2 regions of the Psychrobacillus sp. NPDC096389 genome follow, and region 2 is predicted to be linked to the other one. Evidence: a T-box and tRNA genes for the amino acid it is inferred to sense, from the RefSeq annotation. Region 2 holds a T-box; the other holds one or more tRNA genes.
The links. A T-box is a leader RNA that pairs with one kind of tRNA and senses whether it is charged. The one in region 2 lies ahead of tyrS (tyrosine--tRNA ligase), so its partner is inferred to be a tRNA-Tyr.
Positions count from the first base shown of each region.

Region 1: it has a tRNA-Tyr gene. The T-box ahead of tyrS (tyrosine--tRNA ligase) is inferred to sense a tRNA for this amino acid. The anticodon was not compared.

Region 1 covers NZ_JBIWFB010000004.1:137-15,762, reverse strand. Annotated here, with positions in the region: gene ACIQ38_RS11600 (Ger(x)C family spore germination protein) at 1-777, shown strand, start outside; gene ACIQ38_RS11595 (hypothetical protein) at 1,156-1,419, opposite strand; gene glmS (glutamine--fructose-6-phosphate transaminase (isomerizing)) at 1,936-3,738, opposite strand; gene ACIQ38_RS11585 (gamma-glutamyltransferase family protein) at 4,142-5,743, opposite strand; gene ACIQ38_RS11580 (type 1 glutamine amidotransferase domain-containing protein) at 5,871-6,386, opposite strand; gene glmM (phosphoglucosamine mutase) at 6,665-8,017, opposite strand; gene ACIQ38_RS11570 (CdaR family protein) at 8,056-9,321, opposite strand; gene cdaA (diadenylate cyclase CdaA) at 9,314-10,153, opposite strand; gene ACIQ38_RS11560 (zf-HC2 domain-containing protein) at 10,269-10,898, opposite strand; gene sigW (RNA polymerase sigma factor SigW) at 10,911-11,486, opposite strand; gene rocF (arginase) at 11,653-12,558, opposite strand; gene ACIQ38_RS11545 (GNAT family N-acetyltransferase) at 12,624-13,214, opposite strand; tRNA gene ACIQ38_RS11540 (tRNA-Ala) at 13,889-13,961, opposite strand; tRNA gene ACIQ38_RS11535 (tRNA-Gln) at 13,990-14,064, opposite strand; tRNA gene ACIQ38_RS11530 (tRNA-Tyr) at 14,071-14,154, opposite strand; tRNA gene ACIQ38_RS11525 (tRNA-Val) at 14,175-14,250, opposite strand; tRNA gene ACIQ38_RS11520 (tRNA-Thr) at 14,374-14,446, opposite strand; tRNA gene ACIQ38_RS11515 (tRNA-Asn) at 14,460-14,534, opposite strand.
Region 2 covers NZ_JBIWFB010000002.1:72,664-88,289, forward strand. Annotated here, with positions in the region: gene ACIQ38_RS06635 (acetoin utilization protein AcuC) at 1-589, opposite strand, end outside; gene ACIQ38_RS06640 (acetoin utilization AcuB family protein) at 559-1,206, opposite strand; gene ACIQ38_RS06645 (GNAT family N-acetyltransferase) at 1,244-1,876, opposite strand; gene acsA (acetate--CoA ligase) at 2,061-3,782, shown strand; gene ACIQ38_RS06655 (transglycosylase domain-containing protein) at 3,829-6,741, opposite strand; T-box leader at 6,982-7,180, shown strand; gene tyrS (tyrosine--tRNA ligase) at 7,228-8,493, shown strand; gene ACIQ38_RS06665 (hypothetical protein) at 8,736-8,900, opposite strand; gene ACIQ38_RS06670 (DUF3006 family protein) at 9,121-9,369, shown strand; gene rpsD (30S ribosomal protein S4) at 10,054-10,656, opposite strand; gene ACIQ38_RS06680 (sensor domain-containing diguanylate cyclase) at 11,019-12,884, shown strand; gene megL (methionine gamma-lyase) at 12,957-14,144, shown strand; gene ACIQ38_RS06690 (GAF domain-containing protein) at 14,177-14,656, opposite strand; gene hisJ (histidinol-phosphatase HisJ) at 14,672-15,469, opposite strand; gene ezrA (septation ring formation regulator EzrA) at 15,620-15,626, shown strand, end outside.

The sequences.
Region 1 (15,626 bases), on a different contig from region 2:
GAGGGGATTATGTCCGTTATTAATGTGTTATTGAATGATCCGGATATTTCTTTGAGAATCTATTTAGTTATCGTAAAAGGAAATTTTGAAAAATACTTGGAAAATCAATTGGACAAACAAGAAAATCTTGATTACTCTTTTTACCGAATGCTGAAGCATTATGAGGAAAAAAATCAGGGCGAAATTAGTGTTGTTAATCTACATGAATTTAAAAATTTGTTATATACTCCTTATTCAGATCCTTTCTTACCTGTAATCAAAATAGAAAATGACGCTATAAGCTATGAAGGTACAGCCCTGTTTCAAAATGATAAACTAGTTGAAATAATAACAACTTTTGATGATCGCATCTTCCAGCTGTTAAACAACGGTCACTACTTATCAGTTTTACCGATCCCAGAATTAGAAGTTGTTCTAGGTCATGTTAGGTCTAAAACGAAAGTGGATATCAATAAAAGCTTGTCTACAATGACCTATACAGTGAATATAGACTCAAGAATTGAAGAATACCGGGGAGAAAAGCAAATATTTGACCCAAAGAATTTAGAAGATTTAAAAAAAGAAATCCAATCCAATCTTGAAAAACAAACACAAGAACTAGTAAAAAAGATGCAAGAATTGAATGTGGATCCATTACAGCTAGGCATTCATACATTAAAACCATTTTCAAAACCAATGGATGAAAAAATATGGATTGAACTATTCAAGAAGATGGACATTAAGATTGATTATCAGCTTAATCTTGAGCCTTTGACGAATTCAAACGCAAAAAGTTAATTATAATAAAAGAAAAAAACGCACTCACTTGAATGGTAAAGTCTTTTAAAAAAACTACTGATTGCTTATTAGAGAATAAAAAAGCGATTTAAATCCCACCGTAAAACCAAATAGAAAATACTATAAATGAAAAATCATTCTCGGTAAAGATTTGAGAAGGACCTTCAACAATAAGATTCCCTTTTACTGCACGTATTTTAAATTCGGCAGAGTTAAAAGAAATGACGATCAAATAAGTCACGTCAAATACCTATGTATACATCATAGCTGCTAATTGTCCTGTCGAGCAAGCGAAGCGCAGTTGGAAAGAAGAACAATACTTGCATAACGAATAATAATCGTTTTATATTTTTTTCTTCTTGCAAAATTGTTAGATCCTCAGTACCCAACCTCATATTGTTTAAATCCAGATTTACCACAGTTAGGACAATATAAGTGTGCAGCTATATCTTCACGGTACTTTTCAAGACAGTTAAGATTTTCGAGAATTTCTTCAATAGTAGTTTCGTTTCCCATTATCCAAATGTAATCACCGCCGTCATAAGGCTGACAGATAATACAATTTTTTAATTCTTTCTGTACTTTATCTTTGTATTTTTCTGCTGACTTATTAAGTATCGATAATAAGTCCTCGTATTCCATGTATGTATCATTTCCTTTCAGTTATTTTATAGAAGGTAAATATACCATCATCTTTAAAGAAGTTCCCTTACAATTCAAATATGAAATCAATGGAAAATTTAAAAGTCAATTTAGTGACATTGGGGAAAAAGAAACATTGCTGGATATGAAAATAATCATTTTCATAGCAAATAAAAAAGCTGGTTAGGATAATACCTAACCAGCTTAACATCACGATAAAGTTGTGTCAGAACAACAACTCTTATATTTAACATCAGCTTATGATGTAAAAACGTAACCCGTATCCCAATAACCTTTATAGTTTTTTCTTGTCTATTTTTATCAGGAACAATCTTTTTTCTATACAACAACACCAACTATTATAACTGGACAATAATTTTATACATTACTCTTAGTTAGTATGTTCTTTTTTTGTAAAGTACATTATTGTAACTTCACAACATCAGTTACCCACTTTAATGTAAAGTTACCAACTATAATATAACTGGACATATACAGTTGAAGTTGAAACCTATCCTACTCCACCGTAACCGACTTAGCTAAATTTCTCGGTTTATCCACATCACAATCTCTATGCAACGCAGCATAATAACTAATCAACTGTAAAGGCACTACCGATACTAAAGGTGAGAATAGCTCATGTACTTTTGGAAGTACATAGCGGTCTCCGTCTTCTTCCAAGCCTTCCATTGCAATAATGCATGGGTTTGCACCGCGTGCTACAACTTCTTTTACGTTACCACGAATGTTTAGGCTCACTACTTGTTGGGTTGCTAGAGCGAAAATTGGTGTTCCGTCTTCGATTAGAGCAATTGTGCCGTGTTTTAATTCCCCTCCTGCAAATCCTTCTGCTTGAATATAGGAAATTTCTTTAAGTTTTAAAGCACCTTCCAAACTTACATAGAAGTCTATGTTTCGTCCAATGAAGAATGCATTTCTTGTTGATTCTAAATACTCTTTAGCGATTATTTCCATCTCTTCTTTTGAATCGACGATTGCTTGCACGGCATTTGCAGTAATACCTAACTCTTTTACAACATCAAAATCTAATATCTTTTCTTGAGATTGTGCATATACAGCAGCTGTCACCATTAGCACTGCTACTTGTGCAACATATGCTTTTGTAGATGCAACGGCGATTTCTGGACCTGCATGCAGTAAAAGTGTATGGTCTGCTTCACGAGACAGAGTCGAACCAGGAACATTTGTCATTGTAATGGTTGGGTATCCTTGTTCTTTAATTTTCACTAGCACTTGTCTGCTGTCTGCTGTTTCACCTGATTGTGTGATGAATAAAAACAATGGCTTCGCTGAAAGAAGTGGCATATTGTAGCCAAACTCGCTAGAAATATGCACTTCTACTGGAATTCCTGCGATTTTCTCAAAGTATTGTTTTCCGATAAGACCAGCATGATAGCTTGTTCCTGCAGCAATAATGTACAGACGATCTGCATCATGAAGTGCTTCTAAAATAGCTGGATCAATCGTTAGCTCGTCTTGTTCATTCTGATACGCTTGAATAATTTTACGGATAACAGTTGGCTGTTCATCCATTTCTTTCAGCATGTAGTGAGGATATGTTCCTTTTTCGATATCGCTCATATCTAGTTCCGCTTTATATGCAGGACGCTCCACAATCGAACCATCTAGTTTTTGAATTTCAACTGAATCCTTATGCACAATAACAATTTCTTGGTCATGAAGCTCTACATACTGCTCCGTCACTTGTAGCATCGCCATCGCGTCAGATGCAACTACATTAAATCCTTCTCCAAGCCCTACAAGAAGTGGTGATTTGTTTTTTGCTACATAAATTGTTTCTGCATCTTCTCTATCCAGAAGTGCAAGTGCATATGATCCGTGGATTAGATGCAATGTTTTTCTAAGTGCATCTATTGTAGATAATCCGTCTTGTGAAAATTTTTCGATTAGCTGTACAATGACTTCTGTGTCTGTGTCGGAAGCCATTTCTACATTAGATAAATACGCCTTTTCCATTAGGTGATAGTTTTCAATAACACCATTGTGCACAAGCGTAAAACGTTTCGTTGTACTTTGATGCGGGTGCGCATTTAATTGGTTTGGTACACCATGCGTTGCCCAGCGAGTATGCCCAATGCCAAGTCTTGCATCTACGTCTTCATCGACTACGTCACGTAAATCCGCAATTCGACCTTTTTCTTTGAAAACGACTACGCCTTCGTCATTGAGTACAGCTATTCCTGCTGAATCGTATCCACGGTACTCCAATTTTTCTAATCCTTTTAACAAAATTTCCTTTACATCTGCTTCTCCAATATATCCTACAATTCCACACATATTCATATTCCTCCGTTTACATTCATGTCAAAATAAACGTCCTGTTTTTTCACAGTCGCTCATTAAACTAAGAATGCCTTCTTTTCCCCTCTGTCATACAATCACTCGTATGGTTTCTGAAAAAGAATAACAACCGGGCAAATACGGTCGGGAGGCATCCGCCGAATTTTCGATAACCTCCACCTCGTCTGCTGAAGATACATTTCGTCCGATTTCTTCAGCTCTGGCGCTATAATTGTTTTCCTCATTTTTACGCGTTTACCTTTCCTCCTTTTTTACGCGGCTACTTTTCAATTGACATTAAAAGTAACTTTTTCATTATATACGTTCATTATATGCACGTCAATTCAGTAGGTTAGAGGTTAATAGACTCATAACAAAAGAGCCCCTAATAGAGGCTCTACTACCAAACTGCTATTGCACCATCTGTACGTGACTCCGTACCCCCTTGGAGAACTCCTGTCTCTAGATTTCTCCAAATAATTTGCCCGCGTCCAAAATGCCCTGCGTCTGTTACTTGAATTTTATGTCCCTTCCTTTCTAAACTTTGTACTAAATAATTCGGGAATTCATGTTCAACGTGAACAGTTTTCCCATTTATCCATTGCCAACGTGGAATGTCCAGTGTCGCCTGAGGGCTTAATAAGTAATCTACTGTGTTCGTCACAACTTGGAAGTGTCCTTGCGGCTGCATATACCCACCCATTACTCCAAATGGTCCAACGGCTTTGCCGTCTTTCGTTAAAAAGCCTGGAATAATCGTATGAAATGTTCTTTTACCAGGTTGCAAAACATTTGGATGAGCTTCATCTAATGAAAAATCATGCCCTCTATTTTGTAAAGCAATTCCTGTATTAGGTATGACAATTCCAGAGCCAAACCCCATATAGTTACTTTGAATGTAAGAAACCATATTTCCTTCTTCATCCGCTGTTGCTAAATATACAGTTCCTCCTCTTGGCAAATCATATGGCTCAGGATTGCTTGCTTCTTCATCAATAGCCGTAGCTCTAGATTTAGCATATTCCTCTGATAATAAGTGTTCTACGCTAATAGGCATGACATCTTGTTCTGTAATGAACGCTTTACCATCTGTAAATGCTAATTTCATCGATTCGATTTGTTGATGGAATGTATTTGCATTTTGCCATATCGGGACTTGAAGATTTTTGTATATATTTAGTGCCATTAAAGCTATCATTCCTTGACCATTCGGTGGTATTTCCCAGACGTCATAGCCTCGATAATTAACAGAGATTGGCTCTACCCATTCTGCCTTGTATGTAGATAAATCACTTTTGGATAAATAACCTCCGTGTTTTTTCATAAAAGCATCGATTTGATCTGCTATTTTTCCATCATAAAAATCGCGAGCGTTCGTTTCCCCAATTGCCAAAAGCGTTTTGGCATGAGCCGGGGAAGACCACATCTCCCCTATTTCAGGTACTTTTCCATTTGGTGCAAAGGTTTCAAACCACGTAGTAAATTCTTCCGTTGTACAAGACTCTTTAAATTTTGCATAGGCTAGCTTCCAATACTTCCCGAGGATTGGTGTTAATGGGTAGCCTTCTTCCGCATAGCGAATGGCAGGTAGCAGCACCTCTTTAAGTGAGAGTTTACCAAACCGTTCTGATAGGGCTGCCCATGCTGCGGGAACCCCAGGAACTGTGACGGGTATGACCCCATATACAGGTATTTTTTCATATCCCTGTTCTTTTAGTTTTTGTGCAGAAATGGATTGTGGTGCAGGACCTGAAGCATTCAACCCGTGCAACTTATCCTTCGTCCAGACTAAAGCAAATGCATCTCCGCCTATACCATTTGAAGTGGGTTCTACTACTGTAAGAGCTGCGGCTGTTGCAATGGCAGCATCAATTGCGTTTCCCCCTTGTTTTAAGATGTCTAATCCAGCTTGTGCTGCTAGTGGCTGAGATGTTGCAACCATCCCCTTCTTTGCAAACACGGTATGTCTTTTAGCAGAAAACGGGTGGTATAAGTAATCCATGACGATTTCCCCTCTACGTAATTATTTCATTCTCTTTATAGAATAACAGAAAATTGTAATAATTAACTGACAACTTTATAAATACAAAAAGAACACCTTCGATTGAAGGTGCTCCACTCATTTTCTGTTATTTTTCTAATAACTTGACGATTTCTCTATTAAAGGCTGGCAAATCATCTGGTGTTCTACTAGTGACGAGTTGATTGGCACAAACGAATACTTCTTCGTCATGGTATGTTGCCCCGGCATTTTCTAAATCGACTTTAATCGATTTATAGCCAGTGGCATCTCTTCCTTCTAATGTTTTAGCAGTAATTAGAAGTTGGGGACCGTGACATATTGCAAATACTGGTTTCTTTGCATCCATAAACGCTTTTGCAAAAGCGACAAATCGATCATCCGCTCGTAAAATATCTGGTGAAAATCCTCCAGGAATGAATAATGCGTCAAAGTCTTCCGGTTTGACATCATCAATACCATAATCTACTGTAATTTTCGTTTCACCTTGTTTACCGGTTACTTCATTTCCTGCTTTTTTTTCAATCGTAAATACCTCATGTCCTGCATCATTTAACGCTTGCGCTGGACTTGTGTATTCTACATCCTCAAACATATTCGTGATTACTGTTGCTACTTTAGCCATTTCCTCACTCCTTATTTGCTTGTTCTCTCTTACTATTCCACTAAATTAAAGTAGTAAACATTTATAAGGTAGATTGAATTTTTTTATTCCATATTTGAGATGTGGTGAAAATAGCTAAGCGCAACTAATATCATGTAGGTTTTCTGTATTTAAAAAAATCCAGCGCATGGCTGGATTTTTATATTTATCCCGCATTAACGGGCTGTAAGACTCCCACTTCAAGATTTAAGAAAATCGAAAAGATAAGTGGGAAATCCACTGATCGAAGTTTCACTTTATTATTCAGCTAAGCCCATTTCTGCTTTTACTACTTCCACGATTCGATTTACATAGTTTTCGCAATCTGCTTCTGTAGCTGCTTCTACCATAACACGCACAAGTGGTTCTGTGCCTGAAGGTCGGACTAGAACGCGACCATTGCCGGCCATCTCTGTTTCTACTGTTTCAATAATTGCTGCTACTTTCGCATTTTCTGTCACTGCATGCTTGTCTGTGACGCGTACATTGACCAGTTTTTGAGGAAAAATTGTCATTTCGGATGCAAGTTCTGAAAGTTTTTTCCCTGTTACTTTCATAATATTGACTAGTTGTAGACCCGTTAATAGTCCATCACCTGTCGTATTATAATCTAAGAAAACAATATGTCCCGATTGCTCTCCACCAAGGTTATAGCCATTCTTTTTCATTTCTTCTACGACGTAGCGGTCTCCAACTGCTGTTTTCACACTTGTCATACCATGTGTTTCTAATGCTTTATAAAAGCCCATATTACTCATCACAGTGGAAACGACTGTGCTTTTGTTTAGTCGACCATGTGCGTTTAAATATTTGGCACATATATACATGATTTGATCGCCATCTACAATTTGTCCTTTTTCATCCACAGCGATTAGGCGGTCCCCATCACCATCAAAAGCGAGCCCAACATCTGCTCCTTTATCTAGAACAAATTTCGCTAACTCCTCCGGATGGGTAGAACCTACACCTTCATTGATATTCAACCCATTCGGGGACGCTCCCATTGTAGACAAATCTGCATCTAAATCCGCAAATACATGTGTACCAAGGGATGAAGTTGCACCATTGGCACAATCTAACGCGACGTGAATACCTACAAATTCTTCATCTATTGTTTGTTTCAAGTATTGAATATATTTTTGTCCGCCTTCGAAATAATCAGATACGGATCCAACTCCCGCTCCAGTAGGACGTGGAATTTCATCCAATTCTGCATCGAGTAATTGTTCGATTTCCTCTTCCTGTTCATCTGAAAGCTTGAATCCATCTGGTCCAAAAAACTTAATGCCGTTATCCGCGACAGGATTATGAGAAGCAGAAATCATCACTCCTGCATTCGCACTCATTACTCTCGTTAAATAAGCAACACCTGGTGTACTAATGACTCCTAAACGCATTACTTCCACTCCAACAGAAAGAAGTCCAGCAACGAGTGCTCCCTCTAACATATGACCAGATATACGAGTATCGCGACCGATTAACACTTTCGCTCTTTCCTTTGCTTCTTTCGTTAGAATATATCCTCCAACGCGTCCTAATTTAAAAGCAAGTTCTGGTGTTAATTCTGAATTCGCTACTCCTCGAACACCATCTGTACCAAAATATTTTCCCATTTCTTCTTCTCTCCTTAAAAAACCTGTTGTCCTACGTATTAAGCTTCTTTTATCGTTAGTTTTGCCTCAGATGCTGACGTTGCCCACTCTATATTAGCTGGACCATCAACTTGAATAGGAAGGGTTACTTCCCCAATCTCTACACTCTCGGCATCTACGTATACGGAAACATTGTTTAGTTGAACATTTTCCAAAGCCTCGGGTGTTCCTTTTGCTACGACAGAAACGATTCCATCTGCGGGTGTTTCAAAATTACTAACGAGCATCTCTGGTAATCCCTTCACTGCAACTGTAACTTTTTCAAATGATTTCTCTTCCACTGTTGAAACAGTTTCTGCTTGATCTTCTTCTGTATCAGGTGGTGGAGCTGGTGTGACATCTGCTGTTATTTTAATCTTATCGAGCGATAGTCTGGTCACACCATCTGGTATTGCTAACTTCAAGTCAAAGCTACTCGTATCTTCTAGTTTACTCACGTCTACATCAACTTGTAACTGCCCTATTTTATCTAATACTGTTCGTGGGCCATATAGTCTAATATTTTTGTCATCAGTTGTAAGTCCATTCACTGTTACCCCTTCTTTAGGTACACCTTTTGGAACTAAAACTATCGGGACTTCCTTGCTATATTCTTCTACTTTTACTTTTACTTGTGTCGTTTTTGGTTCGACAGTTACATCTAATTTATTTAGATCCGAGTCGAGTACTCGTATGCTTGCCTCTTGTTCAAAGGATTTATTTATTCCTTGGTCTCTAACAATAGTGGCTTTTACATAGCCTATGCTATCTATTATACTTTTTGCTCCTGTAACGATAACTTTTTTGGGTTCCATATCATAGGACTTGACGATATAATTTTCTGCTAACAAGCTTTCATTCATATCTAACTCCACATTAAATTCTTGGGAAACCCGTTCTTCAATGACAACATCTACATTAACAGGGTCAATCCTCACTTTTAATTTATCTGAAAAGTTTTCAGTTGAAAATGGTACTGTATGTTTGCCAAACGTTACCTCTCGAAGATCAATAAATACTTTGTAATCCTTCATCACTTTCGTAGAAAATACTTGTTGTGATGGCCCTTCTATATTCACCGTAACAGTTTCTGGAACCCCTGTTACAACAGAATTCTCATCGTCATAATATACCTCTACTGGTACATCCCGAAGAACTTCTACGGACGTAGTCGTTGTGTTCATATTATTTTTATCCATATCCGATTTCACAGAAACGAATAACAAAATGGCGAGTACCAATGCAATTATTCGTAAAAACCATGGATTGCCCATCATTTTATCCATTCTGTTTCCCCCTCCACAACCATTTAGAAGAAGTTACTTGTTCCTCTGTTGGTCCAAACCAAAGGCGCTTCAAGTGATTTTCAAATTCTTCCATGGATAAATTTCGATGGAGATCTCCATTAGATGTTAAACTGACCGCACCGGTTTCTTCTGATACAACAATCGTAATTGCATCCGTTACTTCACTCAAACCAATTGCTGCACGGTGCCGCGTTCCAAGCTCTTTGGAAATGAAAGGACTTTCAGATAACGGCAAATAACAAGCCGCCGAAACAATTTTATTTTTTTGTACAATTACTGCTCCATCATGTAAAGGTGTATTTGGTATAAAGATATTAATCATTAACTCAGAAGTAAGATGCGCATTTAACTGGATTCCGGTTTCAATGTATTCTGTTAAACCCGTCTCTCTTTCAATGGAAATCAATGCCCCAATCCGACGTTTCGCCATATAGCTTACGGACTTTTTCATAGCCTCTATTAAACGATGTTTCTCTTCCTCTTCTTGCATCGATGAACTTCTTGCGAAGAGCTTACCTCTACCTATTTGTTCGAGCGCTCTTCTTATTTCAGGTTGGAATATAACGATAATGGCAAAAAAACCAATACTAATTACATTTTCAAGCAACCAGCCAAGCGTATCCATTCCTATAAAGTCAGTCACTACTCGAGCAATTATAATAACGAATATTCCTTTTAATAGTTGAACTGCTTTCGTACCTTTTATTAAAGTTATTAATTTATATATTACAAACCATACAACTAAAACATCTAAAATATTTACAATAACGTTTACTGGCATTAAACTCGTAAACTGCTCCATAAACGACATGTGGCATCCCCCACTTTTCATCACAAATCCATTTAAGGTAAGTATAACATAGTTGCCCAATTCTCTACATTTTGGGGCGAAAAAAGTCTATCCGACTTACTGGATAGACTTTCTACTATTTTGTCTCTTCTTTTTCAAAGAAAGACACGACTTCTTTTGCACCGTCTTTTATATTAAACCAAAGCCAATCAAATACTTCGTTAATCTCTTCCGTTTTACCAGTAATAACGGCTGTTGAAGCCATATATTTCGTACCATTAATGACGGTTAAATTACCGTCCAGCTCCCCATCAATTCGAACATCACCATTTCGGACAACTAAATCGCCTTTTACGACTTGTCCTTCGGGGATAATAACCGTTTCACCTTCCACTACAACATTTTCTTGCTTAGTAAAAGAGAATTGCTTCTCTTCATTGAAATTACTGAATATCGCACTACTCATAAATAAAAAGAATAAAGCTGCTGCAGTCAGAATTGGATGACGCCGCAACCATCTACTTACACCAGCATGTGATTTTTCTTTTGGCAGTCTCGCCATAACCGCTTGACTAAAATTAGACGGTGCCTCCACATGAGCTGCTCCTTTTACAAAAGCAACCACATCACTTAACTCATGCATATGAGCCTGACAATCCACGCATGACTGCAAATGAGATTTTAACTCAAGCTCATGTTCACGGCTAATTTCACCATCTAGATATTCATGCATATAGTGAACAATTCGCTCTGGACACGCATTCATCGTGATTCCCTCCTATAAAAAATTGGGCTGCCTGCTTAACTGTTTTCTAAGTAGCTCTCGGCCTCTATGAATTCTTGTTTTTACTGTTCCAAGTGGTAATTCTAATATCTCACTGATCTCTTGTAAAGATAATTCTTCCATATACTTCAAGACAATAGCCGATCGGTATTTATCCGGTAGACGGCTTATCTCATATTGTATTCGATCTTGCAGCTCAAGCTTCATGAGTTCCTCTTCCGGCAGTTCATCTGCTGCTGCAATTTGAGAATACATATCGAGTCCTTCTGTGCCTTTTACTTCTGCATCTAAATAATAATCCGGCTTTTTTTTCCTTATACGATCAATACACAGATTGGTTGCAATACGGTAAAGCCAAGTTGAAAATTTTCTCTTTTGATCAAATGTGTGAATGTTGATAAAGGCTCGCACAAATGCTTCTTGTGCAATATCTTCCGCTTCATGGCGATTTCCCAGCATTCGAAAACATACTTGAAATAGCCTATGCTGATACAGGTCGACAATCTCCGCGAATGCGTCTTTATCGCCTTTTAACACTTGTTTTATTCGTTTATTCACTAACGCATCCATCGTGATTTTCCCCTCCGCCTCGTGCGGCTGTCTTACCTATACGTATGAAGGTAGCAACAGGTTTCATTTTTTTATCTATATATTTATTTTACCAAATATTCCATGCTTTATGTTGATAATAAAAAAAGAAAAGCAGACTATTTGCCTGCTTCTTAATCAATTTGTATTATATTAGACTTTCACCAAACAGTGAACCCATTAATCCAACCGCAACATCTGCTGTTTTATTCTTTTCATCCAGAATTGGATTTACTTCTACGAATTCAGCTGAAGTGATTAAATTGGACGAATAGAGCATTTCCATCGCTAAATGGCTTTCACGATAACTAATACCACCAGGTACAGGTGTACCAACCCCAGGTGTATAAAGTGGGTCTAAACCATCTAAATCGAGTGATAAATGGACACCATCTACATTACGTTCCTGAAAATAGGCAATTGTTTGATTCATTACTTCTGTCATTCCATGCTTATCAATTTCATGCATGGAAAATACTTTAATGCCCTTTTCTTTTATTAATTCACGTTCGCCTGGATCTACAGAGCGAGCACCAATAATGACTACGTTTTCTGGTTTAATCTTTGGAGCGTAAGCGCGTATATTCACTAAGTCTTCATGACCTAAGCCAAGACTCGCAGCTAGGGGCATTCCATGAATATTCCCAGAAGGCGAAGTTTCAGCTGTATTCAAATCGGCATGTGCATCGTACCAGATAACCCCTAAGTTTTCATAACGATCCGCAAGACCCGCAAGTGTTCCGATTGCAATACTATGATCTCCACCCAGTACTAGAGGATACCTTCCTTCAGAAAGTACTTCATGGACTTTGTTTGCTAGTTTTGTATTTCCTTCTATTACAGCTTCCAAATTGCGTAAATGAGTATTTGGCGATTGTTCTTTACGAGTATGACTAATCGCAATATCTCCCTCATCTTTAACGGTGTGACCAAGAGCCTTCAGGCGTTCCTCGACGCCAGCATATCGAATAGCACTAGGTCCCATATCAACCCCACGTCTATTTTGCCCAAGATCCATAGGTACTCCAATTATTGAGATATTTAACTTATTCATGATTTTATACCCCCTTCATACGTCTATTGTAAATCCTAAAGGGGAAATGGCTCAACTCGGCATTTTTATGAATATTTATTCATTAACTGAACAAGGTGGCTTTTTACTTCCGACCACTCACTCTCAATGATCGAGTAAACTACCGCATTTCTCACCGTTCCATTCGAGCGAATTCTTTCATTACGAAGAACTCCCTCTTTTATTCCTCCTATGCGTTCAATCGCCCGCTGCGAGGTAACATTCAACTCATCCGTCTTAAACTGGACACGTATCATTCCTAAATGTTCAAAGCAGTGTTTTAAGAGCAAGTATTTACATGTGGTATTCACATGTGTCCGCTGAAACTTTTTACCATAAAAAGTAGAACCGATTTCACAGGCATGATTGGTGTGATCCATCCCATAAATACGCGTCGTGCCCATTATTTCCTGTGTATCAGCATTTTCCACTACAAATGATAGTGCCGTTTTTTCTATATCCATTTGATAAATACCAACTTGTAGCCAATTATTAAGCTGTTCTTTGTTTTCAATTTTATTCAACATAAATTCAAATATTTTGGGATTATAGAGCTCCCATAAAAACGGAATGTCACTCTCTTTTAACGGTCGTAATGTCACATCTCCATATACGATTGTTTCAGCCAAACTCAACACCTCACTTTTTATTTCATCATAATTGATAGGAGGGTGCATTGAAAAGTTTTTTATCTCAGAAACTTTGAAATTAATTAATAGAAAAACTGACTTGTTCAAAGAGCCAAAATTTTAATTTAAGAAGGAACAAAGGCGCCTATTTTTACCTAGAAACTGCAAGTGGATGTTATTAAGATTTATAGGGTGCTATAGAGATAATATGTCTTAGAGAGTTCTATTAGGCGAGCGACGAGTCGCTACGTCGCTATCGCTCCTACAGGGTCTCACACCATCGTGAAAAACCCCAAAATTATGTAGTTATCAATTAGTAAATTCCAAAGAATGGCTAAGGACAATCAAACAGCTAGTGAAAGCAACGAACTTCATACTGAAAGCAACTAAAATGAGCATGAGAGCCACTAAATTGCCAACGAAAGCAACTAATTCTTAAAACAGTAAGTTTACTTGAAGTGTGACGACTATGATTTCGACATATTATAAGAATAATATGTCTTAAAGCCCGCCTAACTCGCCAGCTAGCATCTGCTAGATAGGTTTTTCTTGTTCCACCATTTATTTTTATTTCCTAATTCTATTTTGTTAGTAACCCCCATTTTCCTTATAACTTTATTATTTGCCAAAACAAAAAAATCTTTCCAGTAAATACGGAAAGATTTTTTATAATATATAAGTTATGGAGCCTAGCGGGATCGAACCGCTGACCTCCTGCGTGCAAGGCAGGCGCTCTCCCAGCTGAGCTAAGGCCCCGTGAAAATTGAAATTAAAAAGTAGTTTGTGGCTGGGGTACCTGGATTCGAACCAGGGCATGACGGAATCAAAATCCGTTGCCTTACCGCTTGGCTATACCCCAATAAACTGGTGGAGGGGGACGGATTCGAACCGCCGAACCCTAAGGAGCGGATTTACAGTCCGCCGCGTTTAGCCACTTCGCTACCCCTCCAGGCTATGGATATAAATGAATGGTGGAGGATGACGGGCTCGAACCGCCGACCCTCTGCTTGTAAGGCAGATGCTCTCCCAGCTGAGCTAATCCTCCTGGGTTATAAATCACGATTACCAATGCAGTTCTGCAAGAATCGGACAAGAACTATAATAACATATTTGTTGCTGTTGGGCAAGTAGTTGTCTAGGTTTTTTTACATTCATTTTTCAAAATGTAAGCTTCCAAGCGGGTTCGAACCGCTGACCTCTTCCTTACCATGGAAGCACTCTACCTGCTGAGCTATGGAAGCACAGACAAAAAAATGGCTCCGAAGGTAGGACTCGAACCTACGACCGATCGGTTAACAGCCGATTGCTCTACCACTGAGCTACTTCGGAACAATGCATCTAATTAAAGTACAAATATAATTATAACAATTATATTTTATATTTCAAGTCTTTTTCTTCACATTTTTAAAAGATTCTAATCCAGATCATTCTTTAGTTATTTTTAATGTTTTGGATTGAGTTATGTAAATTTTTTAGACTATCATTAGAACGATTTTCTAACTAGAACATTACTAGAAAGGTTGCCAATATTACTATTAGAAAACTAATTATATACCTGAAGTAGATTACTACTAAGCTACTACTTCGTAAAATAGAATATTTATATAAAAAGAGAGGTTATTTGCACTCCTTACTGTTTACTTGTATATAGAGTGTTCTTCTAATCGATTTACTTGCACTTTATCACTTTTAGTTATAAGTAAGAAGCTGATTTTATCAAAGAACAAAAACACAAGTATCTATCTCTTCCCCCGCAGGAAGATGGAGCAAAAACGCATGAAGACTGCTCTCACCTAATACAAGTGATTTTGTTTGTGAAACGAGCAGTGTAGGAGCAAAATGTTGGCTTATAGAGGCGGAATTGGTCACGTGTAGAAAGTTATCCATGTTTCTTAGATTTCATAGTTCCTTAACGTAATAAAAAGCGCTAGAGAAGCCTGCGCGCGAAATTCAACTGAAACTGTCCAATTATCAATATCAACTAGCTAAAAAGATGATTTTATCCAGTTTTTCCATTGAATGAATTCGGTAAATAGCTTAGGGCAACCAATTGATCATTGAAAACAACCCGTTCTACTTGAAAAGCAATCAAATCAGCACGAGAGCAACTAAAATAATGGTAAAATAAACTAATTCTTAAAATAGAAATTTTACTTGAAGTGAAATAACGATGATTTCAACATATTATAAGAATAATATTGTTTTAAAGCCAGTGGAACCAGTCTAGCATCTTATTATGATTCTACTGGTTTGTCATGTTCAACCACTTTTTTGTTAATATTGAATCTTCACCACAAAAATAACAGGTGTCACTTAATAGAACCCTCTACGTCCTTATTATGACCAATATAAAAAATGCGATGCCTTATATTACGTGAAAAAGTTATCCACATGACTAAATTTTTATAGTTTCTTAATATA
Region 2 (15,626 bases):
ATACATTTGGCTCATCGTAAAAGCTCCATTGTACGCCATCCCCATGATGTGCATCTGTATCGATATAGAGAACACGTGCATTATATTTTTGCTGCATATATTTAATAGCTACGGAACTATCATTATATATACAAAATCCTGAGGCTCGTCCTTTAAAACCATGGTGGAGACCTCCACCTAAGTTAAGTGCATGTAATGATTTCCCTTCCATCACATAATCTACGGCCGTTAACGTAGCTCCAACAAGACTCGCGCTCGCTTCGTGCATATGAGGGAAAATGGGGGTATCTTCCGTACCGATTCCATAGCTTTCATATTTGGATGTTTCAGTTGTTTCCAAGCTCGCTTTTTTGACAATTTCAATATACTGGGGATCATGTACTAAACTTAATTCTTCATCTGTTGCAACACGAGGTATGACGATATCCGATGGTGATAAGGCATTCATTTCTTTTAATAAATCGACCGTTAAAGTTAGGCGCTTTTGGTTGAACGGGTGCGTATCTGAAAATTTATAGTCTAACTGATCTTCTGAAAAAACAAACACGGCATTATTATTCATAACATCATTCCCGGGTGATTTGGCCATAGTACTTCGAAACCTTCCGCTCGTATTGCTTCGATTAATTTAAGTGGATTCATTGTTTTTACACGAAGAACTAAGATTTTATAGTCGGCATTCGTTTTATCAGGATATACGAGTACGCTCAATACATTTACTTTTTGTTCATAAAAGACTTTAGAAACTTCAAATAATATACCTGTTTTATTTGGGACGCGAACTTCAATTTGGGAGCCTGGTTGATGAGAGCCAGTAAGCTCTATAAATTTATACAATAAGTCAGATTCTGTAATCATCCCGACTAGTTTTCCTTGAGACACGATAGGTAAGCATCCTATTCGATTATCATAAAAAATTGTAGCGGTTTCTTCTAAAAAATCTAATGGATGACCTACGATTGGATTTTTAGTCATAATCTTTTCTAATGGTAACTCATATATTTCGGGATTTTTACTGTTCAATAAAGCGGATGGAGTTGCTTCTTTTAAATCGCGATCCGTAACAACACCTAATACTTCTTTGTCCGCATTAATGATTGGAATATGGCGAATTCGTTTTTCTTTTAATATCAGTAACGCATCATTTATCGTATGCGTTGGTGTTAAAGCCGGTACTGAAGTATTCATAATTTCCTCTACAAGCATTAACATACACCCCTTAAGAAAAATATAGATTTTCTATCTAGTACATAAACCGGTTCATAAATCGTAACTGATCGAATTGTTGAATAGATTCATTGTTTATCCGACTTCCAATTTTGGCCATTAAACAGTTGGCAGGATGTGAACTAATCTCGGGATCATCCGTTGCAAAATATTCAAGTCCGCCAGCTTGCATCATTTTTTCCATCACTTTGCGGTACTCCCAAACATTTAAACCGGTACCTTTTAAATCCCAATGCCAATAATATTCTGTTGTAATCGTTATATAATCTTCCATCGCATCATCCATCATCGAGACACGTAAAAGTGTTTTGCCAACACCAGTTCCACGAAATTTTGGAATAACTTCAATTGCCCCTAATTCTATTAAGTTTTCCATCTTCCCTTGCGACCATCTTTCTAAAGGATCTGGATAGAGAAAAGTACAATAGCCAACAATGTTCTGTTGATCCCGTACTATAATAATTCTTCCTTCTGGCAATTTAGCGATTTCAATAATGGCTTTATGCTGCTGAGCAGGTGTCCGAAAAGCTACTAAGTCTTCATGAAACGCTAAATTTGCTATTTCCTCTGAAGCAATTGGTCCTTCTACAATAACTACACCGTGTTTTGTTTCTATTTCCAACGAATTATACGTTTTTTCGTGTATCACAAGTTCACCACCTATAAAAATAACCGCATCTAAAACTATTATACATGATTTCACTTAAAAGAAGATGGTTGTTTAAAGCGTAAAACAAAAGATTCTTAAAAATAAAAAGATTGGCAAAAATGTGAACGGGTATTGTAGAATAGAAGTGTAGAGTTTTTGTATAGTTATAGAAAGGGTGAAAAGAATGAAAGTGGTAGAGATGTTACCAGTAGTACAAGGGGATTATCAGTTAAAAGATTATGAAGAAATGGCAAGAACATTTAAGTGGGAAGATGCCGAGAAAAATTTTTCGTGGCATGAAACTGGAAAAGTTAATATGGCATTTGAAGCAATTGATAGACACGCGGAATCCGATAAGCAAAACAAAGTAGCACTTCATTATCAAGATGCAGACAGAAAAGAATCTTATACGTTTGCTGATATGAAGCATTGGACAAACAAAGCTGCTAACGTATACAAAGAGCATTCTAACTTAACAAAAGGGGATCGTCTATTCATTTTTATGCCTAGATCTCCAGAATTATATTTCTCTCTTTTAGGTGCTGTGAAAATGGGTGTTATTGTTGGACCGCTTTTTGAGGCATTCATGGAAGGTGCAGTATACGATCGATTGTTGGATAGCGAAGCAAAAGCAATTGTGACAACCCCAGAATTATTAGGAAGAGTTCCATTAGATAAATTACCAAATTTAGAGACAGTATTTTTAGTTGGAGATAACATAGAGCAAACAGAAAAGTTTATCGACTTCAATAAAGCATTACATAATGCTTCGGAAGCTTTTGATATTGAGTGGGTAGATAAAGAAGATGGACTTATTTTACATTATACTTCAGGTTCCACAGGGAAACCGAAAGGAATTTTGCATGTACATTATGCAATGGTACAACAATATCAATCGATGAAATGGGTTATGGACATTCGTGATGAAGATGTATATTGGTGTACAGCTGACCCGGGCTGGGTAACGGGTACTTCTTACGGGATATTCGGGCCTTGGCTAGCTGGAGCGACGTCCCTTGTACTTGGTGGACGTTTTTCACCAGATGCTTGGTATAATGCCATTGAAGCATACAATGTAACGGTATGGTATAGTGCACCAACTGCTTTCCGAATGCTGATGGGAGCTGGAGATGCTATCGTGGAGAAACATGATTTATCTTCTCTTCGACATATTTTATCTGTTGGAGAACCTTTAAACCCTGAAGTTGTAAAATGGGGGATGCAGGTGTTCCATTTACGCATTCATGATACTTGGTGGATGACCGAAACAGGGGCACAAATGATTTGTAACTTTGGTTGTCTACCGATTAAACCAGGATCTATGGGAAAACCACTTCCTGGATTAGAAGCAGCTATTATTGATAACCAAGGAAATGTCGTTCCACCATACACGATGGGGAATTTAGCGATTAAAAAAGGTTGGCCATCAATGATGCGTCAAATTTGGAATAATAAAGAAAAATATGAGTCTAGCTTTATGAATGATGAATGGTATTTTTCTGGGGATTCTGCCTATATGGATGATGAAGGGTATTTCTGGTTCCAAGGACGTGTAGATGATGTAATCATGACTTCTGGTGAACGAGTAGGCCCATTTGAAGTGGAGAGTAAGCTGATCGAACATCCTGCTATTTTAGAAGCGGGAGTAATCGGCAAGCCAGATCCGGTGCGAGGGGAAATTATAAAAGCGTTTGTCGCGTTGAATGAAGGGTACGAACCTTCGGAAGAACTAATTGCAGATATTCAGCAATTCGTGAAAAAAGGGTTAGCTGCCCATGCAGCTCCAAGAGAGATTGAATTCAAAGATAAGTTACCAAAAACGAGAAGCGGTAAAATTATGCGCCGTGTTTTAAAAGCTTGGGAGTTAAAATTACCAACTGGCGACTTATCTACAATGGAAGACTAATTAAAAAGCCAGAGCATCTTGAATAAGGATGCTCTGGCTTTTGCTTTTATCTTCTTGCTGATGTTGTATCTTCTTCTTCTGAAGGTTCTTCACCTGAAGGAGGAGTTACAATTTCATCATCTATTATGTCATCCTCACCATTTTCTGGAGCAGTTGGCGGCGTGACAGGTTCAACTGGCGTTTCTGTTTGCTCGGCTTCTAGCGACACAATATTGGAAGCACCTGATTGTAAACCAGTGATGTCTACAGATACAATAATATATTGTCCGGGACCGCTTATCGTATAGCTAGGTGACTCCGCCTCAGCTTTAGTTGCGACAAGTACTCGTTGACCATCGACAACTTGGAATACACGGTAACCAACGACATCAGACGATGCTGATTTTGCCCATGTTATTGTTTTTCCAGAAATCGTGGCATTTACTGCAGAAGGAGGACTACCATCTGCTTTAAATACTTCTTCGGACACTACATTGCCACCGAAACTAGAATCCTCTGGGAAAAGCTTGCTTGCATTTCCACCAAATCTACCGAGCATTCGTGTAATGAAGTCTTCGTTTACTCCATAGCCACCTTGAACGACAAATTCACTAGGCGTAGAATCTAAGGCACGGTATCTATTACCATTTATCACCACATAAGAAGAGGAGATTAAACTATCATCCGCTCCAGTTGGTAACATGGCAGCAGCGTTAAATAAATCAGATTTGACTAATCCAGCTTTTGCACATGCATCGGAAGGAGCTAGTCCAGAAATACCACAGAAAGATCTCGTAACGACACCTTCGGGAACTGGGAAAGCATTCGGTGCATCGACTAGTTCTGGCGATACGTCATACATAGCATTCATCATATTGGACCATAGCATATTCACTCGCACACTTGGATGATTATAACGGTTATTCATATAAAATAACGATTTTGTATTATCATCGTAACCAAGCCACACTCCTAATGAGACATTTGGATTGTATCCAACGAGCCAAGAGTCATTATGATTTTGAGTTGTCCCAGTTTTAGCTGCGAAATCAGATTGGAATTTTAGTCGTGAGTTCGCTAATTTTGCAGTACCACCAGATAATACATCACGCATCATATCAGTAATGATATAAGCAGTTGCAGGACTGAAAACTTGTACCGGTTCGGTTTCGTGTTCATAAATAATATTACCTTCCACATCTTCAATCTTTTCGACCATATAAGCATCGATAAATTGACCGTTGTTTGCAAAGGTAGCAAATGCATTTGTATTTTCTTCCACGGTAGCACCATTCGTCATCCCACCGATAGAAAGTGCATGGTTTGCATACTCATTCTCTTCAATATGTTTAAATCCCATTTTCATTAAAAAGTCCGTCGGTTTTCGATCCATGATCAAATCATATAATCGAATGGTTGATAGGTTTTGAGAAGTCATTAGTGAACTTCGTGCGGAAATAATCCCTTTTTCTTGTGCAATTGTATAGTTAGCTGGTGATTTAGCCCAAGTTGTTCCTTTTAAATTATCCAGCTTAATATCCACTACTGGACTTCCAGCACCGATGACCCCATATTCGATTGCAGGTGCATATACTAGTAGGGGCTTCATCGTTGAACCAATTGGACGAACAGCCTGTGTTGCATGATTGTATTGTTCTAAATTATAATCTCGTCCACCAAGGAAGGTTAATATTTTTCCAGTACCATTTTCGATCAGCATACTTCCAACTTGAACGGGGAAATCTTTTGTAATGATTTCCCCGGTATTTGGATCTTTCACTTCTTTTGTGTACGTATGTCCATAATACTCGAATTCATCTTTTACTTTTAACATTGCCTCGAACATTTCTTTATTAATCGTAGTATGAATTCGATATCCACCTGTTCGAATAGAGCGTTCAGCTACAATATCATATTTCTCAAATAACTTCGGTTCTACTGCTAGTCTTTCAGGATCAATTCCATCTGCACTAGCAAGTTGTCCTCTTAAAATTTCCTTTACACGGTTTTCTACTTCATGAGTTAACCAAGGATATTTATCTTCAGCTACAACTTCAGGCTCTCTAAAGTCTTGTGTTATATCATAATTTACAGCAGAATCATATTCTTCTTTTGAAATATAACCAGTTTCTTTCATACGATATAATACTGTCTTCATACGCTCAATACCAGGTTTTAATGCCTCACCTTCCTTTTTTTCTCCACCTTGTCTAAATGGAGTGTAGGCAAATGGTGCTTGTGGTATCCCAGCGATATAAGCAGCTTGTGGCAATGTAAGATCTTTTGCTTTTACATTAAAAATACCGTTTGCAGCTGTTTCAATTCCTGCAATATTTCTGCCGTTTGCATTTCGTCCGTAAGGGATAATATTTAAGTAGGCTTCTAATACTTCCTCTTTTGTCATGAAATGTTCTAAGCGCATTGCTAAGAGAATTTCTTTTGCTTTTCGTTCATATGATACTTCATTTGTTAAAATCTGATTTTTTATTAATTGTTGCGTTAAAGTGGATCCACCAGTTTGTGTGTCGGAATTTGTAAAGTCTTGAAGTAGACCGCGAAATATTGCTTTCGGTACGATCCCATTATGTACTTCAAAATATTCATCTTCTGTCGCAAGTACCGCGTCAATGACATATGGGGAAACGGAAGCCAGTTTTGTTTCCGTACGTTCCAAATCGGTTCTTAGTTTTCCTAAATACACATTTTCTGCAAAATAGATTTCAGACGTTTCTTCATAATTAAAAACGTTCGCTCTCATCTCTTCTTTAGCTCGAAGTGGCTCTTCTTTTACAAGTGATGCGAAATAACCGGCACCAACAGAAGCAGCAAATACTCCAAGCGCAAGAAATATTACGAGGAATAATAAGCATAAGTTCCATATAACACCAGAAGAAATTCGTAAACCTTTTGCCCATTTAGTAGACTGCCACTTATTCATTCTCTCTGTATAGAATTGGATTTTCTCCATCCATTTTTTCATTGATTATTCGACCCCCAAATCAAGAATTATTATACCATAACCAACTATCTGTATACGATAGTTATTGACATACGTTTTAGATTAGGTAAAATAGGTATATATTTTCACTTTATTTAGCTGGGGTCTAAGCCCCAACTAAATAAAGTGAAAAGCCTCCGGCGGATGTCATAGATTTTGAAAGGAGTTAATTGAGCTTGCTCAATACAAAATCTAGACGCAAATACGCCAAGGCGAATTTGATTTTTAACGAAGAAAAGTCCGGAGTAGTTGTTGTGCATACTGTATAGAGAGCTAGCGGTTGGTGAAAGCTAGTCAGTGTACAATGGATGAATTACAGGCTTGGAGTTAGACGTTTTCACGACGATACTGTGATTGAAGCGGAAGGTTAAATACCTTCAAGCTGGGTGGTACCGCGCTAGTAGACTCAAGCGTCCCTGCATGATTTATTTCATGTGGGGACTTTTTTATTTTAAGGAGGAGATTGAAATGACAAATGCATTACTAGAAGATTTATCTTGGAGAGGACTCATTTATCAGCAAACAGATGCAGAAGGATTAAAGGATTTATTGAATAAAGAAAAGATTTCTTTATACTGTGGGGTGGACCCAACTGCAGATAGTATGCATATTGGACATATCGTTCCATTACTAACTTTAAGACGTTTTCAATTACATGGCCACCGTCCGATTTTACTAGTAGGTGGGGCAACAGGAATGGTTGGAGATCCATCTGGTCGTTCTGAGGAACGGGTACTACAAACAACTGAGCAAATTGATAAAAATGTAAAAGGGATTAAAACTCAAATGGAGCGGATTTTCGATTTTAATACCGACAATGGTGCCCAAATGGTTAATAATCACGACTGGATTGGACCAATGTCCGTTATCGAGTTTTTACGTGATTTCGGTAAGCTTATCAACATTAACTACATGTTAGGGAAAGATTCCATTGCTTCTCGTTTAGATTCTGGTCTTTCTTTTACAGAATTTGCGTACACATTAATTCAAGGTATCGACTTCAATCATTTATTCAATACGTATAACTGTAAAGTGCAAGTCGGCGGATCGGATCAATGGGGGAATATAACAACTGGTCTAGAAGTGATTCGCAAGACGCATGAAGAAGAAACAAAAGCTTTCGGGATTACAATTCCATTAGTAACAAAAGCTGATGGAACAAAATTCGGTAAATCAGCATCAGGTGCCGTATGGTTAGATGCGAAAAAGACTTCTCCATATGAGTTTTACCAATTTTGGATCAACACTGCAGATGCAGATGTTATTAAATACATGAAAATATTTACGTTCTTAGATCGCAGTGAAATTGAAGCATTAGCTGAGTCAGTTGAAAATGAACCGCATTTACGTAAAGCACAGACAACATTAGCGGAAGAAATGACTCGCCTGATTCACGGAGAAGAAGCTTTAGAGCAAGCAGTTCGTATATCTCGCGCGTTGTTCAGTGGAAACCTGAAAGAGCTAACTGCTGATGAGATGAAAGATGCTTTTAAAGATGTGCCATCGGTAGAAATGTCCAAAGAAGAAAAAGCTATTGTAGACTTTATCGTAGAAGCAAGCGTATCTCCTTCGAAAAGGCAGGCTCGTGAAGATGTAACAAACGGTGCAATTTCTATAAATGGTGAAAAAGTAACGGATGTTGCATATGTAGTAGGAAGTGCAGACCGACTAGAAGATGAGTTTATGATTGTACGTAGAGGTAAGAAAAATTATAAAATGATTAAATTTGTATAAAATGAAACATCAATCAGTGGGGAGCTTCATCCCCACTGATTGTTAGTTGTGGCCCACACGATGTTGCGTACTTAGTCTGCGATTATTTCATCTGGCGCATGCCAGCAGTGAATCTCCCGCTTATCATTTCACTTTTCTTAAATCTTGAAGTAGTAGTCTTGAATTGCCGCTAATGGGGGATAAAATGAAAGCTACTTCCCAATAAATATAGGGAAGTAGCTTTTTAACAGAAGGGACAAGACTTAAAATCCACCTCGTTCATCTACATGATGATTGTTCTGTCCATCTTTTACTTGCAGTTTTTTCTTTTCATGGTTGGTTAATTTCTCGGGTTCATTGAAGTTTGTACTAACATGTGTATTTTTCATTTTTTTATTTGTTGACGTATGGGTATTATTATTTTTCATATGTGTATCCTCCGATTTTTCATCATTTCAGTTCTTAGTATTTACGTCGAATGGTGAAATAATCATGAATTTACTAAGAAATTTTAAATTTTATATGAAATAGGATGAAAAATGAGCGTTAAATAGTATAGAATGATAATAGAAGAGAAATTTTCAATCATTTTAGTTTTTTTTATTTCACTTTATTATGTTAATTATTTGGATCGAGGGGCTGGGAGTAATGGCTACAAAAAAATACATATTAGATCGTTTCGACGATTTTTTTGTCATTCTATTTGAAAAGAATAACAAAGCTAACAAGTTAGTTATTTTGAAAGAGAAGTTTACGATAGAGGCAAAAATAGGAGATTTAGTAGAAGTTCATAAGAATGAGGATAAATCAGGATATGATTTTAAAATACTAAAAGAAGAAACAAACGAGACGAAACAACGGTTATTGGATTTAATCGAAGGAATGAAAAAAGAATAGACCTAAAGAAAGCGTTTTTCTATTCAATTAGACTGGCGCTTTTTTGTTTGCAGAAATTTAGAAGCCTAAGAAAATTAGTTAAAGCAACATATCTCTAGAAGCTTCATTTCCACCGGGTGAGCGACGAGCCATTACGTCGCTAATGTTCCTGCAGTATCTCACAATGTCGTGCAAAATTCCAAAGAATGGCTAAGGACAATCAAACAGCTATTGAGAGCAACTAGTTTCAGACCGAAAGCAACTAAATTAACATGAGAGCATCTAAATTGATGATAAAAGCAACTAATTCTTAAAATAATTCTTTACTTGGAGTAAGACGACTATGATGTCGGTATATTATAGGAATAATATGTATTAAAGCTCGCCGAACTCACCAGACTAGCATCTGCTAGTCTGGGTTGACCCTTTTGAGAGGTATTTTGGGGTGTTAGGAGAGGAGAGATTTTCACGTTCATAGTGGATATTGTCTCGTTCAACCATCTTTTATTGATAGTAAACCCTGATAAGTTAGCTATTTCCATTGATTTTTCCAACATGCAAGGAAGATCACAGTAGATTCCTTAAAATGCATTGTCTTATAAGATGATTTATGCTTAGACTTTAATACGAGTAACCAATAGAATAAAAAAAGCCCCAAAACCTTGTGTTATCAAGATTTTGAGGGCTTTTAATACTGACTCTAGATTAACGAGAGTAGAACTCAACGATTAGAGCTTCGTTAATTTCAGCAGATAATTCGCTACGCTCTGGTAGGCGAACGAAAGTACCAACCTTGTTATCAGCGTCAAATGTTAAGTATTCTGGAACGAAGTTGTTTACTTCGATTGATTCGTTTACAACGTCTAGGTTTTGAGATTTTTCACGAAGAGAAATTTCTTGACCTGGTTTTACGCTGAATGATGGAATATCTACACGTTTACCATCAACTAAAACGTGACCGTGGTTAACTAATTGACGAGCTCCACGACGTGTACGAGCAAGACCTAGACGGTATACAACGTTATCAAGGCGAGTTTCAAGAAGGATCATGAAGTTTTCACCATGTTTACCTTGCATTTTACCAGCTTTGTCAAAAAGAGTACGGAATTGACGTTCGTTAACACCGTAAGTGTGACGAAGTTTTTGTTTTTCTTGTAATTGCATACCGTATTCTGTTAATTTTTTACGTTGGTTAGGACCGTGTTGTCCTGGTGCGTAAGGGCGTTTTTCTAATTCTTTACCAGTACCGCTTAGTGAAATACCAAGACGACGTGATAGTTTCCATGATGGACCTGTATAACGAGACATATATGTCTCCTCCTTTATATTGGTTTTATTTTGTTGTAAAATAAGACCAGATGTATTCAGACTAGCAGACATTTTGTTTTCATGTACCATCGCCCTAGCAGCCGAGGGTTACGGGATACACCATCTTTTTATAGAGGAACAAAATGAGCAATCTAGGCCATACAACTGCTGCATTTATTTTACACAAATTAGATTGTATCCTTTTATACAAACAAAGTCAATAAAATTCATTTTTGGAGAGACGGATAGATATAAATCACAAGAAACAATTGACAAATCTAAAGGAATATAGTCAAATTGAATTATAATGAAAGTGTGAGAAAAGTATCAAATTAGCTCTTAGAAAACTGAGAGGTGTACGCATGAAAAATGATGTAATAATGGCACTTGTAAAAAGCCGCATTTTAGATGTATATAATGAAAACTTACTTGTAAATGGAACAACAACTATGAAATGGTTTAATGACTTAAAATCTATATTGTCAGAATTTTTCAGCGTTAAAATGGCTCATTATTTGGTTTTTGACATAGATACACTTAGACCATTAAGAGAAAATCATATGAACACGGAAAAATTACATATGATTAAATGGGTGGATATAAAAGCCTATTTTGATGAAAAAGATTTCACCGAAACTCCTTTTTGGGATACGGAAATGAACATGAACAAATTGGTTAAAATTTTACTTAAGGATTGTGAGAATCAACCAATTGGATTACTTGTGATGGATTCAACGATGAAATGGCAAGAGTTCTCTGAAAGTGGATGTATAGACGAATTTATTTGTACGATCAATAATCTAGTGAAAACAATAAAACAATCGATTGTTTTAATACAACAGGAAAACCAATATCGTAATTTGTTTAGAGTAACAAGAACATTTAATTCCACACTGGATTCAGGAGAGATATTAAATGGAACATTGTTTGCGATAAATAATGCATTTCCACAATTAGTACCTACATTAATACTATCCAATGACCAAGATAGAAAAACTTCTATTCCTTATAAGTTATTTGATTATACTTCAGAAAGACCGACCACAGTAGATGCATATGTTTCGGGCGAAATTACAACAGAGCTTATACAAGATTTAAGTGTACAATTAATAAATGTACCGATTAAAGGGAAACAAGGAATTTATGGTATATTGCAACTTTCTGCCCCAGATGATTATCATTTCTCTAGTCGACAAAAAGAATTTGCTACTTCACTAGCCGAAACAACTGGAAATGCACTAGAAAACGCAAAGCTGTATATTCAGTCGCATAGATTAGTTTCCGATTTACAGTTGATAAACGAGACATCCCATAAGTTAAATACGAATATTTCAATGGAAGAGATGTTAATCTTCTTAAAAGATCAATTAATGAAATCTTTCCATCCAAAGCAAGTAGGTTTTGTGTTTATGGAAGAAGATGAATACAAAATTTCCTCAGCGAGTAATGAGTACTTTCATACAGATGAAGGGCAATTGTATATTCAATTTGTTGCTAAGCATTTTAACAAAGTGAAAGACTCTTTGTTTGTTGCCGACTTTAACCGAAAAACAGCATTACAATATGCGTATCGCTCTCTCGTTGCAGTCCCATTAAAAGAGCAAAATACGATTACAGGTTTTAGTATAGTGCTTCATAAAGAACCTTATTTTTTTTCGTTTGATAGCTTTAAATTAATGCAATCACTTATACAACATTCATCACTTGCTATAAGTAACTCTACACTGCGAAATAAATTGCAAGAAATGGTGAATCGTGATCATTTAACAAATTTATTTGCGCGAAAATATTTAGATAAATATGTGGAAAATTCTATGGCAATAAATAATCGCGGGGTATTCGTGTTAATCGACATTGATGATTTTAAAAAAGTGAACGATACGTATGGACATCAAGTTGGAGATGAGATATTAAAACAAATTGCTTCCATTATCCAGAACAAAGTTGGAGAAAAAGGAATTGGAGCAAGATGGGGTGGGGAAGAGCTAGCAGTATATTATGCTCAAAAAACACTCGAAGAAGGTATAGAAATATGCAAACAATTATTGCAATCTATCCAATTGCAAACGAGTCCAAGTGTGACAGTTTCGATCGGCGTTTCTAGTTGGCAACAACATGATAACATCGATTTTCAACATCTTTTTCATCTAGCGGATATTGCTTTGTACGAGGCAAAAAACAAAGGAAAAAATCAATTAAGTGTTATGGAGGTATCTCATCTTTCGTAAAGAGATGCCTTTTCATTTTTGTCAATTCAGTGTAAACTAAATGTAAGCGTTTACAAAAGGGGTGTTAAATAGATGAATGATGAAAAATTACAAAAGGAAACAGCATATATTCATACAGGCTATCACACAGCAACTCATCAGGATAGCCTAGCAGTACCTTTATATCAAACCTCTACATTTGCATTTGAAACGGCAGAGCAGGGAGCAAGAAGATTTGCCGGGGAAGAGACTGGCGGGGTTTACTCTCGTTTAGGGAATCCGACTGTTCGCGTATTGGAAGAGCGAATGGCCGCAATAGAATATGGAGAAGGTGCATTAGCATTCGGTTCTGGGATGGCTGCTGTTAGTGCGATATTAGTCCATTTAACTAAGTCAGGTGATCATATCCTCTGTACCCGGGGGATATATGGTTGTACATTCGGCCTCCTTAATATATTAAAAGAAAAATATAATGTTGCGCATGATTTAGACATAATGAATACGGAGGAGGCAATTGAGGCCGCCATAAAACCGAATACTGTTTGTATTTACATTGAAACTCCTATTAATCCAACAATGGAGATTGTTGATATTGAATTAATCACGAGGATTGCAAAGAAACATCGTATTCGTGTAGTAGTGGATAATACCTTTTCATCTCCTTATCTACAAAACCCATTAAAACTAGGAGTCGATTTTGTATTGCATAGCGCGACAAAGTATATTAATGGACATGGAGATGTTATTGCGGGAATCTTAGTTGGAAGGAATAAAGAAGAAATAGAAAGTATTCGACTGTCCGTTCAAAAAGATTTCGGAGGCATTATTTCACCGTTTGATGCATGGTTATTAATAAGAGGAATAAAAACGATGCATGTACGGATGGAACGGCATACAAAAAATGCAGAGGAACTTGTGACTTATTTAAAAACAGTTGCTCCAGTAGAAAATATTTACTATCCCTTTGATATGAACAATCCTCAATATGAGATTGCAAAGAAGCAAATGACAGGTGGGGGCGGGCTTATCTCATTTACCGTGACAGGTGGACTGAAGCAAGCTCAAAAGTTTATGAATGAATTAAAGCTCATCAAAATTGCAGTTAGTTTAGGGGATGCAGAAACGTTAATCCAGCATCCAGCAACGATGACACATTCGGTTGTACCGGAAAAAGAAAGACTGGAAATGGGGATAACAGACGGATTGCTCCGACTTTCTGTTGGCCTTGAAAATTCTACGGATCTAATAGAAGATTTAAAGCAAGCATTTGCCAAACTATAAAACAGAGGGAGTCGATGCTCCCTCTGTTTTGCTTAAATATGTTTAGTAAGCACTTGAACAAATTGTTCTAAGCCAATTGCATCTTGTTCTGAAAAACGTTCTTTTATCGGGCTATCGATATCGAGAACTCCAACTAATACTCCTTCTTTCACGATAGGAACCACGATTTCCGATTGGGAAGCTGCGTCACATGCTATATGCCCTGGAAAAGCATGTACATCAGGAACGATAACTGTTTCTAAGTTCTGAGCTGCAGTGCCACAAACCCCTTTACCAACGGGAATTCTTACACAAGCTGGTAATCCTTGAAACGGTCCTAAAACCAATTCACCATCTTCCATCAAATAAAATCCAACCCAGTTAATTTGATCAAAAAACTGATTTAATAAAGCAGAAGCATTGCTATAATTGGCGATTGCATTACTTTCCCCTGTTAAAAGTGCATCTAATTGTTTTGATAGCATTGAATAATTTGCTGATAAATCTTCTGAATAAGTTGATTTTGTGAACATATTTTTGTCTCCATTCTACAAATATACTTGTAAGTCATCATAATATTGATGCAAATCTTTTGCTTGGTGCGCATCAGATCCAAATACTAAAGGTATGTCTAATTGTTTTGCTAATTGTATATAAGAAGGTGCTGGGTAGCTTTCTAAACAATAGGGTTTTGCAAGACCGGCACTATTTACATCTAATTGAAGCTGTTGATTTTTAATTTCTATTAAAATTGCTACTATTTCATCATGGTCATCAACGATTTCCGGGAAGGCGTGTTGAAATTTATGTACAAGGGTAATATGACCAATCCGTTTCGGTTTATAAATTCCTAAATGACTCGTTATTGAATCCATCAATGTTTTATAATACAATTTATACACAGCCATTGGACTACCTACAAGTTCTATAAATTTTAAATAAGTAGATTTAGAATAGTCGATACATGTGTAGGTGTTTTGAAAAGACAAAAAATGTACCGATAAAATGGAATCATCCAAGTACATACCGTATGTATTTAAAAAGGTAGCGGTCTCTCGTTCAAACCCCGAGATAAAGTCTATTTCCAATCCCGTTGATATAACAATATCTTTTTCATATTGCTTTTTCAACTGCTTTAAATCGGAGAGGTAAGCTTCGAGTTGTTTGAAGTTCATCCCACTGTCTTTGTCAGGTGTTGGATCATTAAAATTGGTAGGTAATGGAGCATGTTCGGTAAATGTAATTTCATGAAATCCATTTTGAATTGCTTTTTCAATATATAAATGGAAGGAATCAGGCGTTCCGTGTGGGCAATAAGGTGTATGAATATGACCATCCTTTTTCAATAAAATCTGCCTCCTTATCGTTGAAATAACTTTATTTTAAATAATTCATTGCTTTTATACTGTTTTATGAAACAATAACATAAAAAGCATGGTAATATATATAGTAACATTTGAATTAGAATTTTTTGATTTTGGAACAGGGGGCTTACGATGAAGT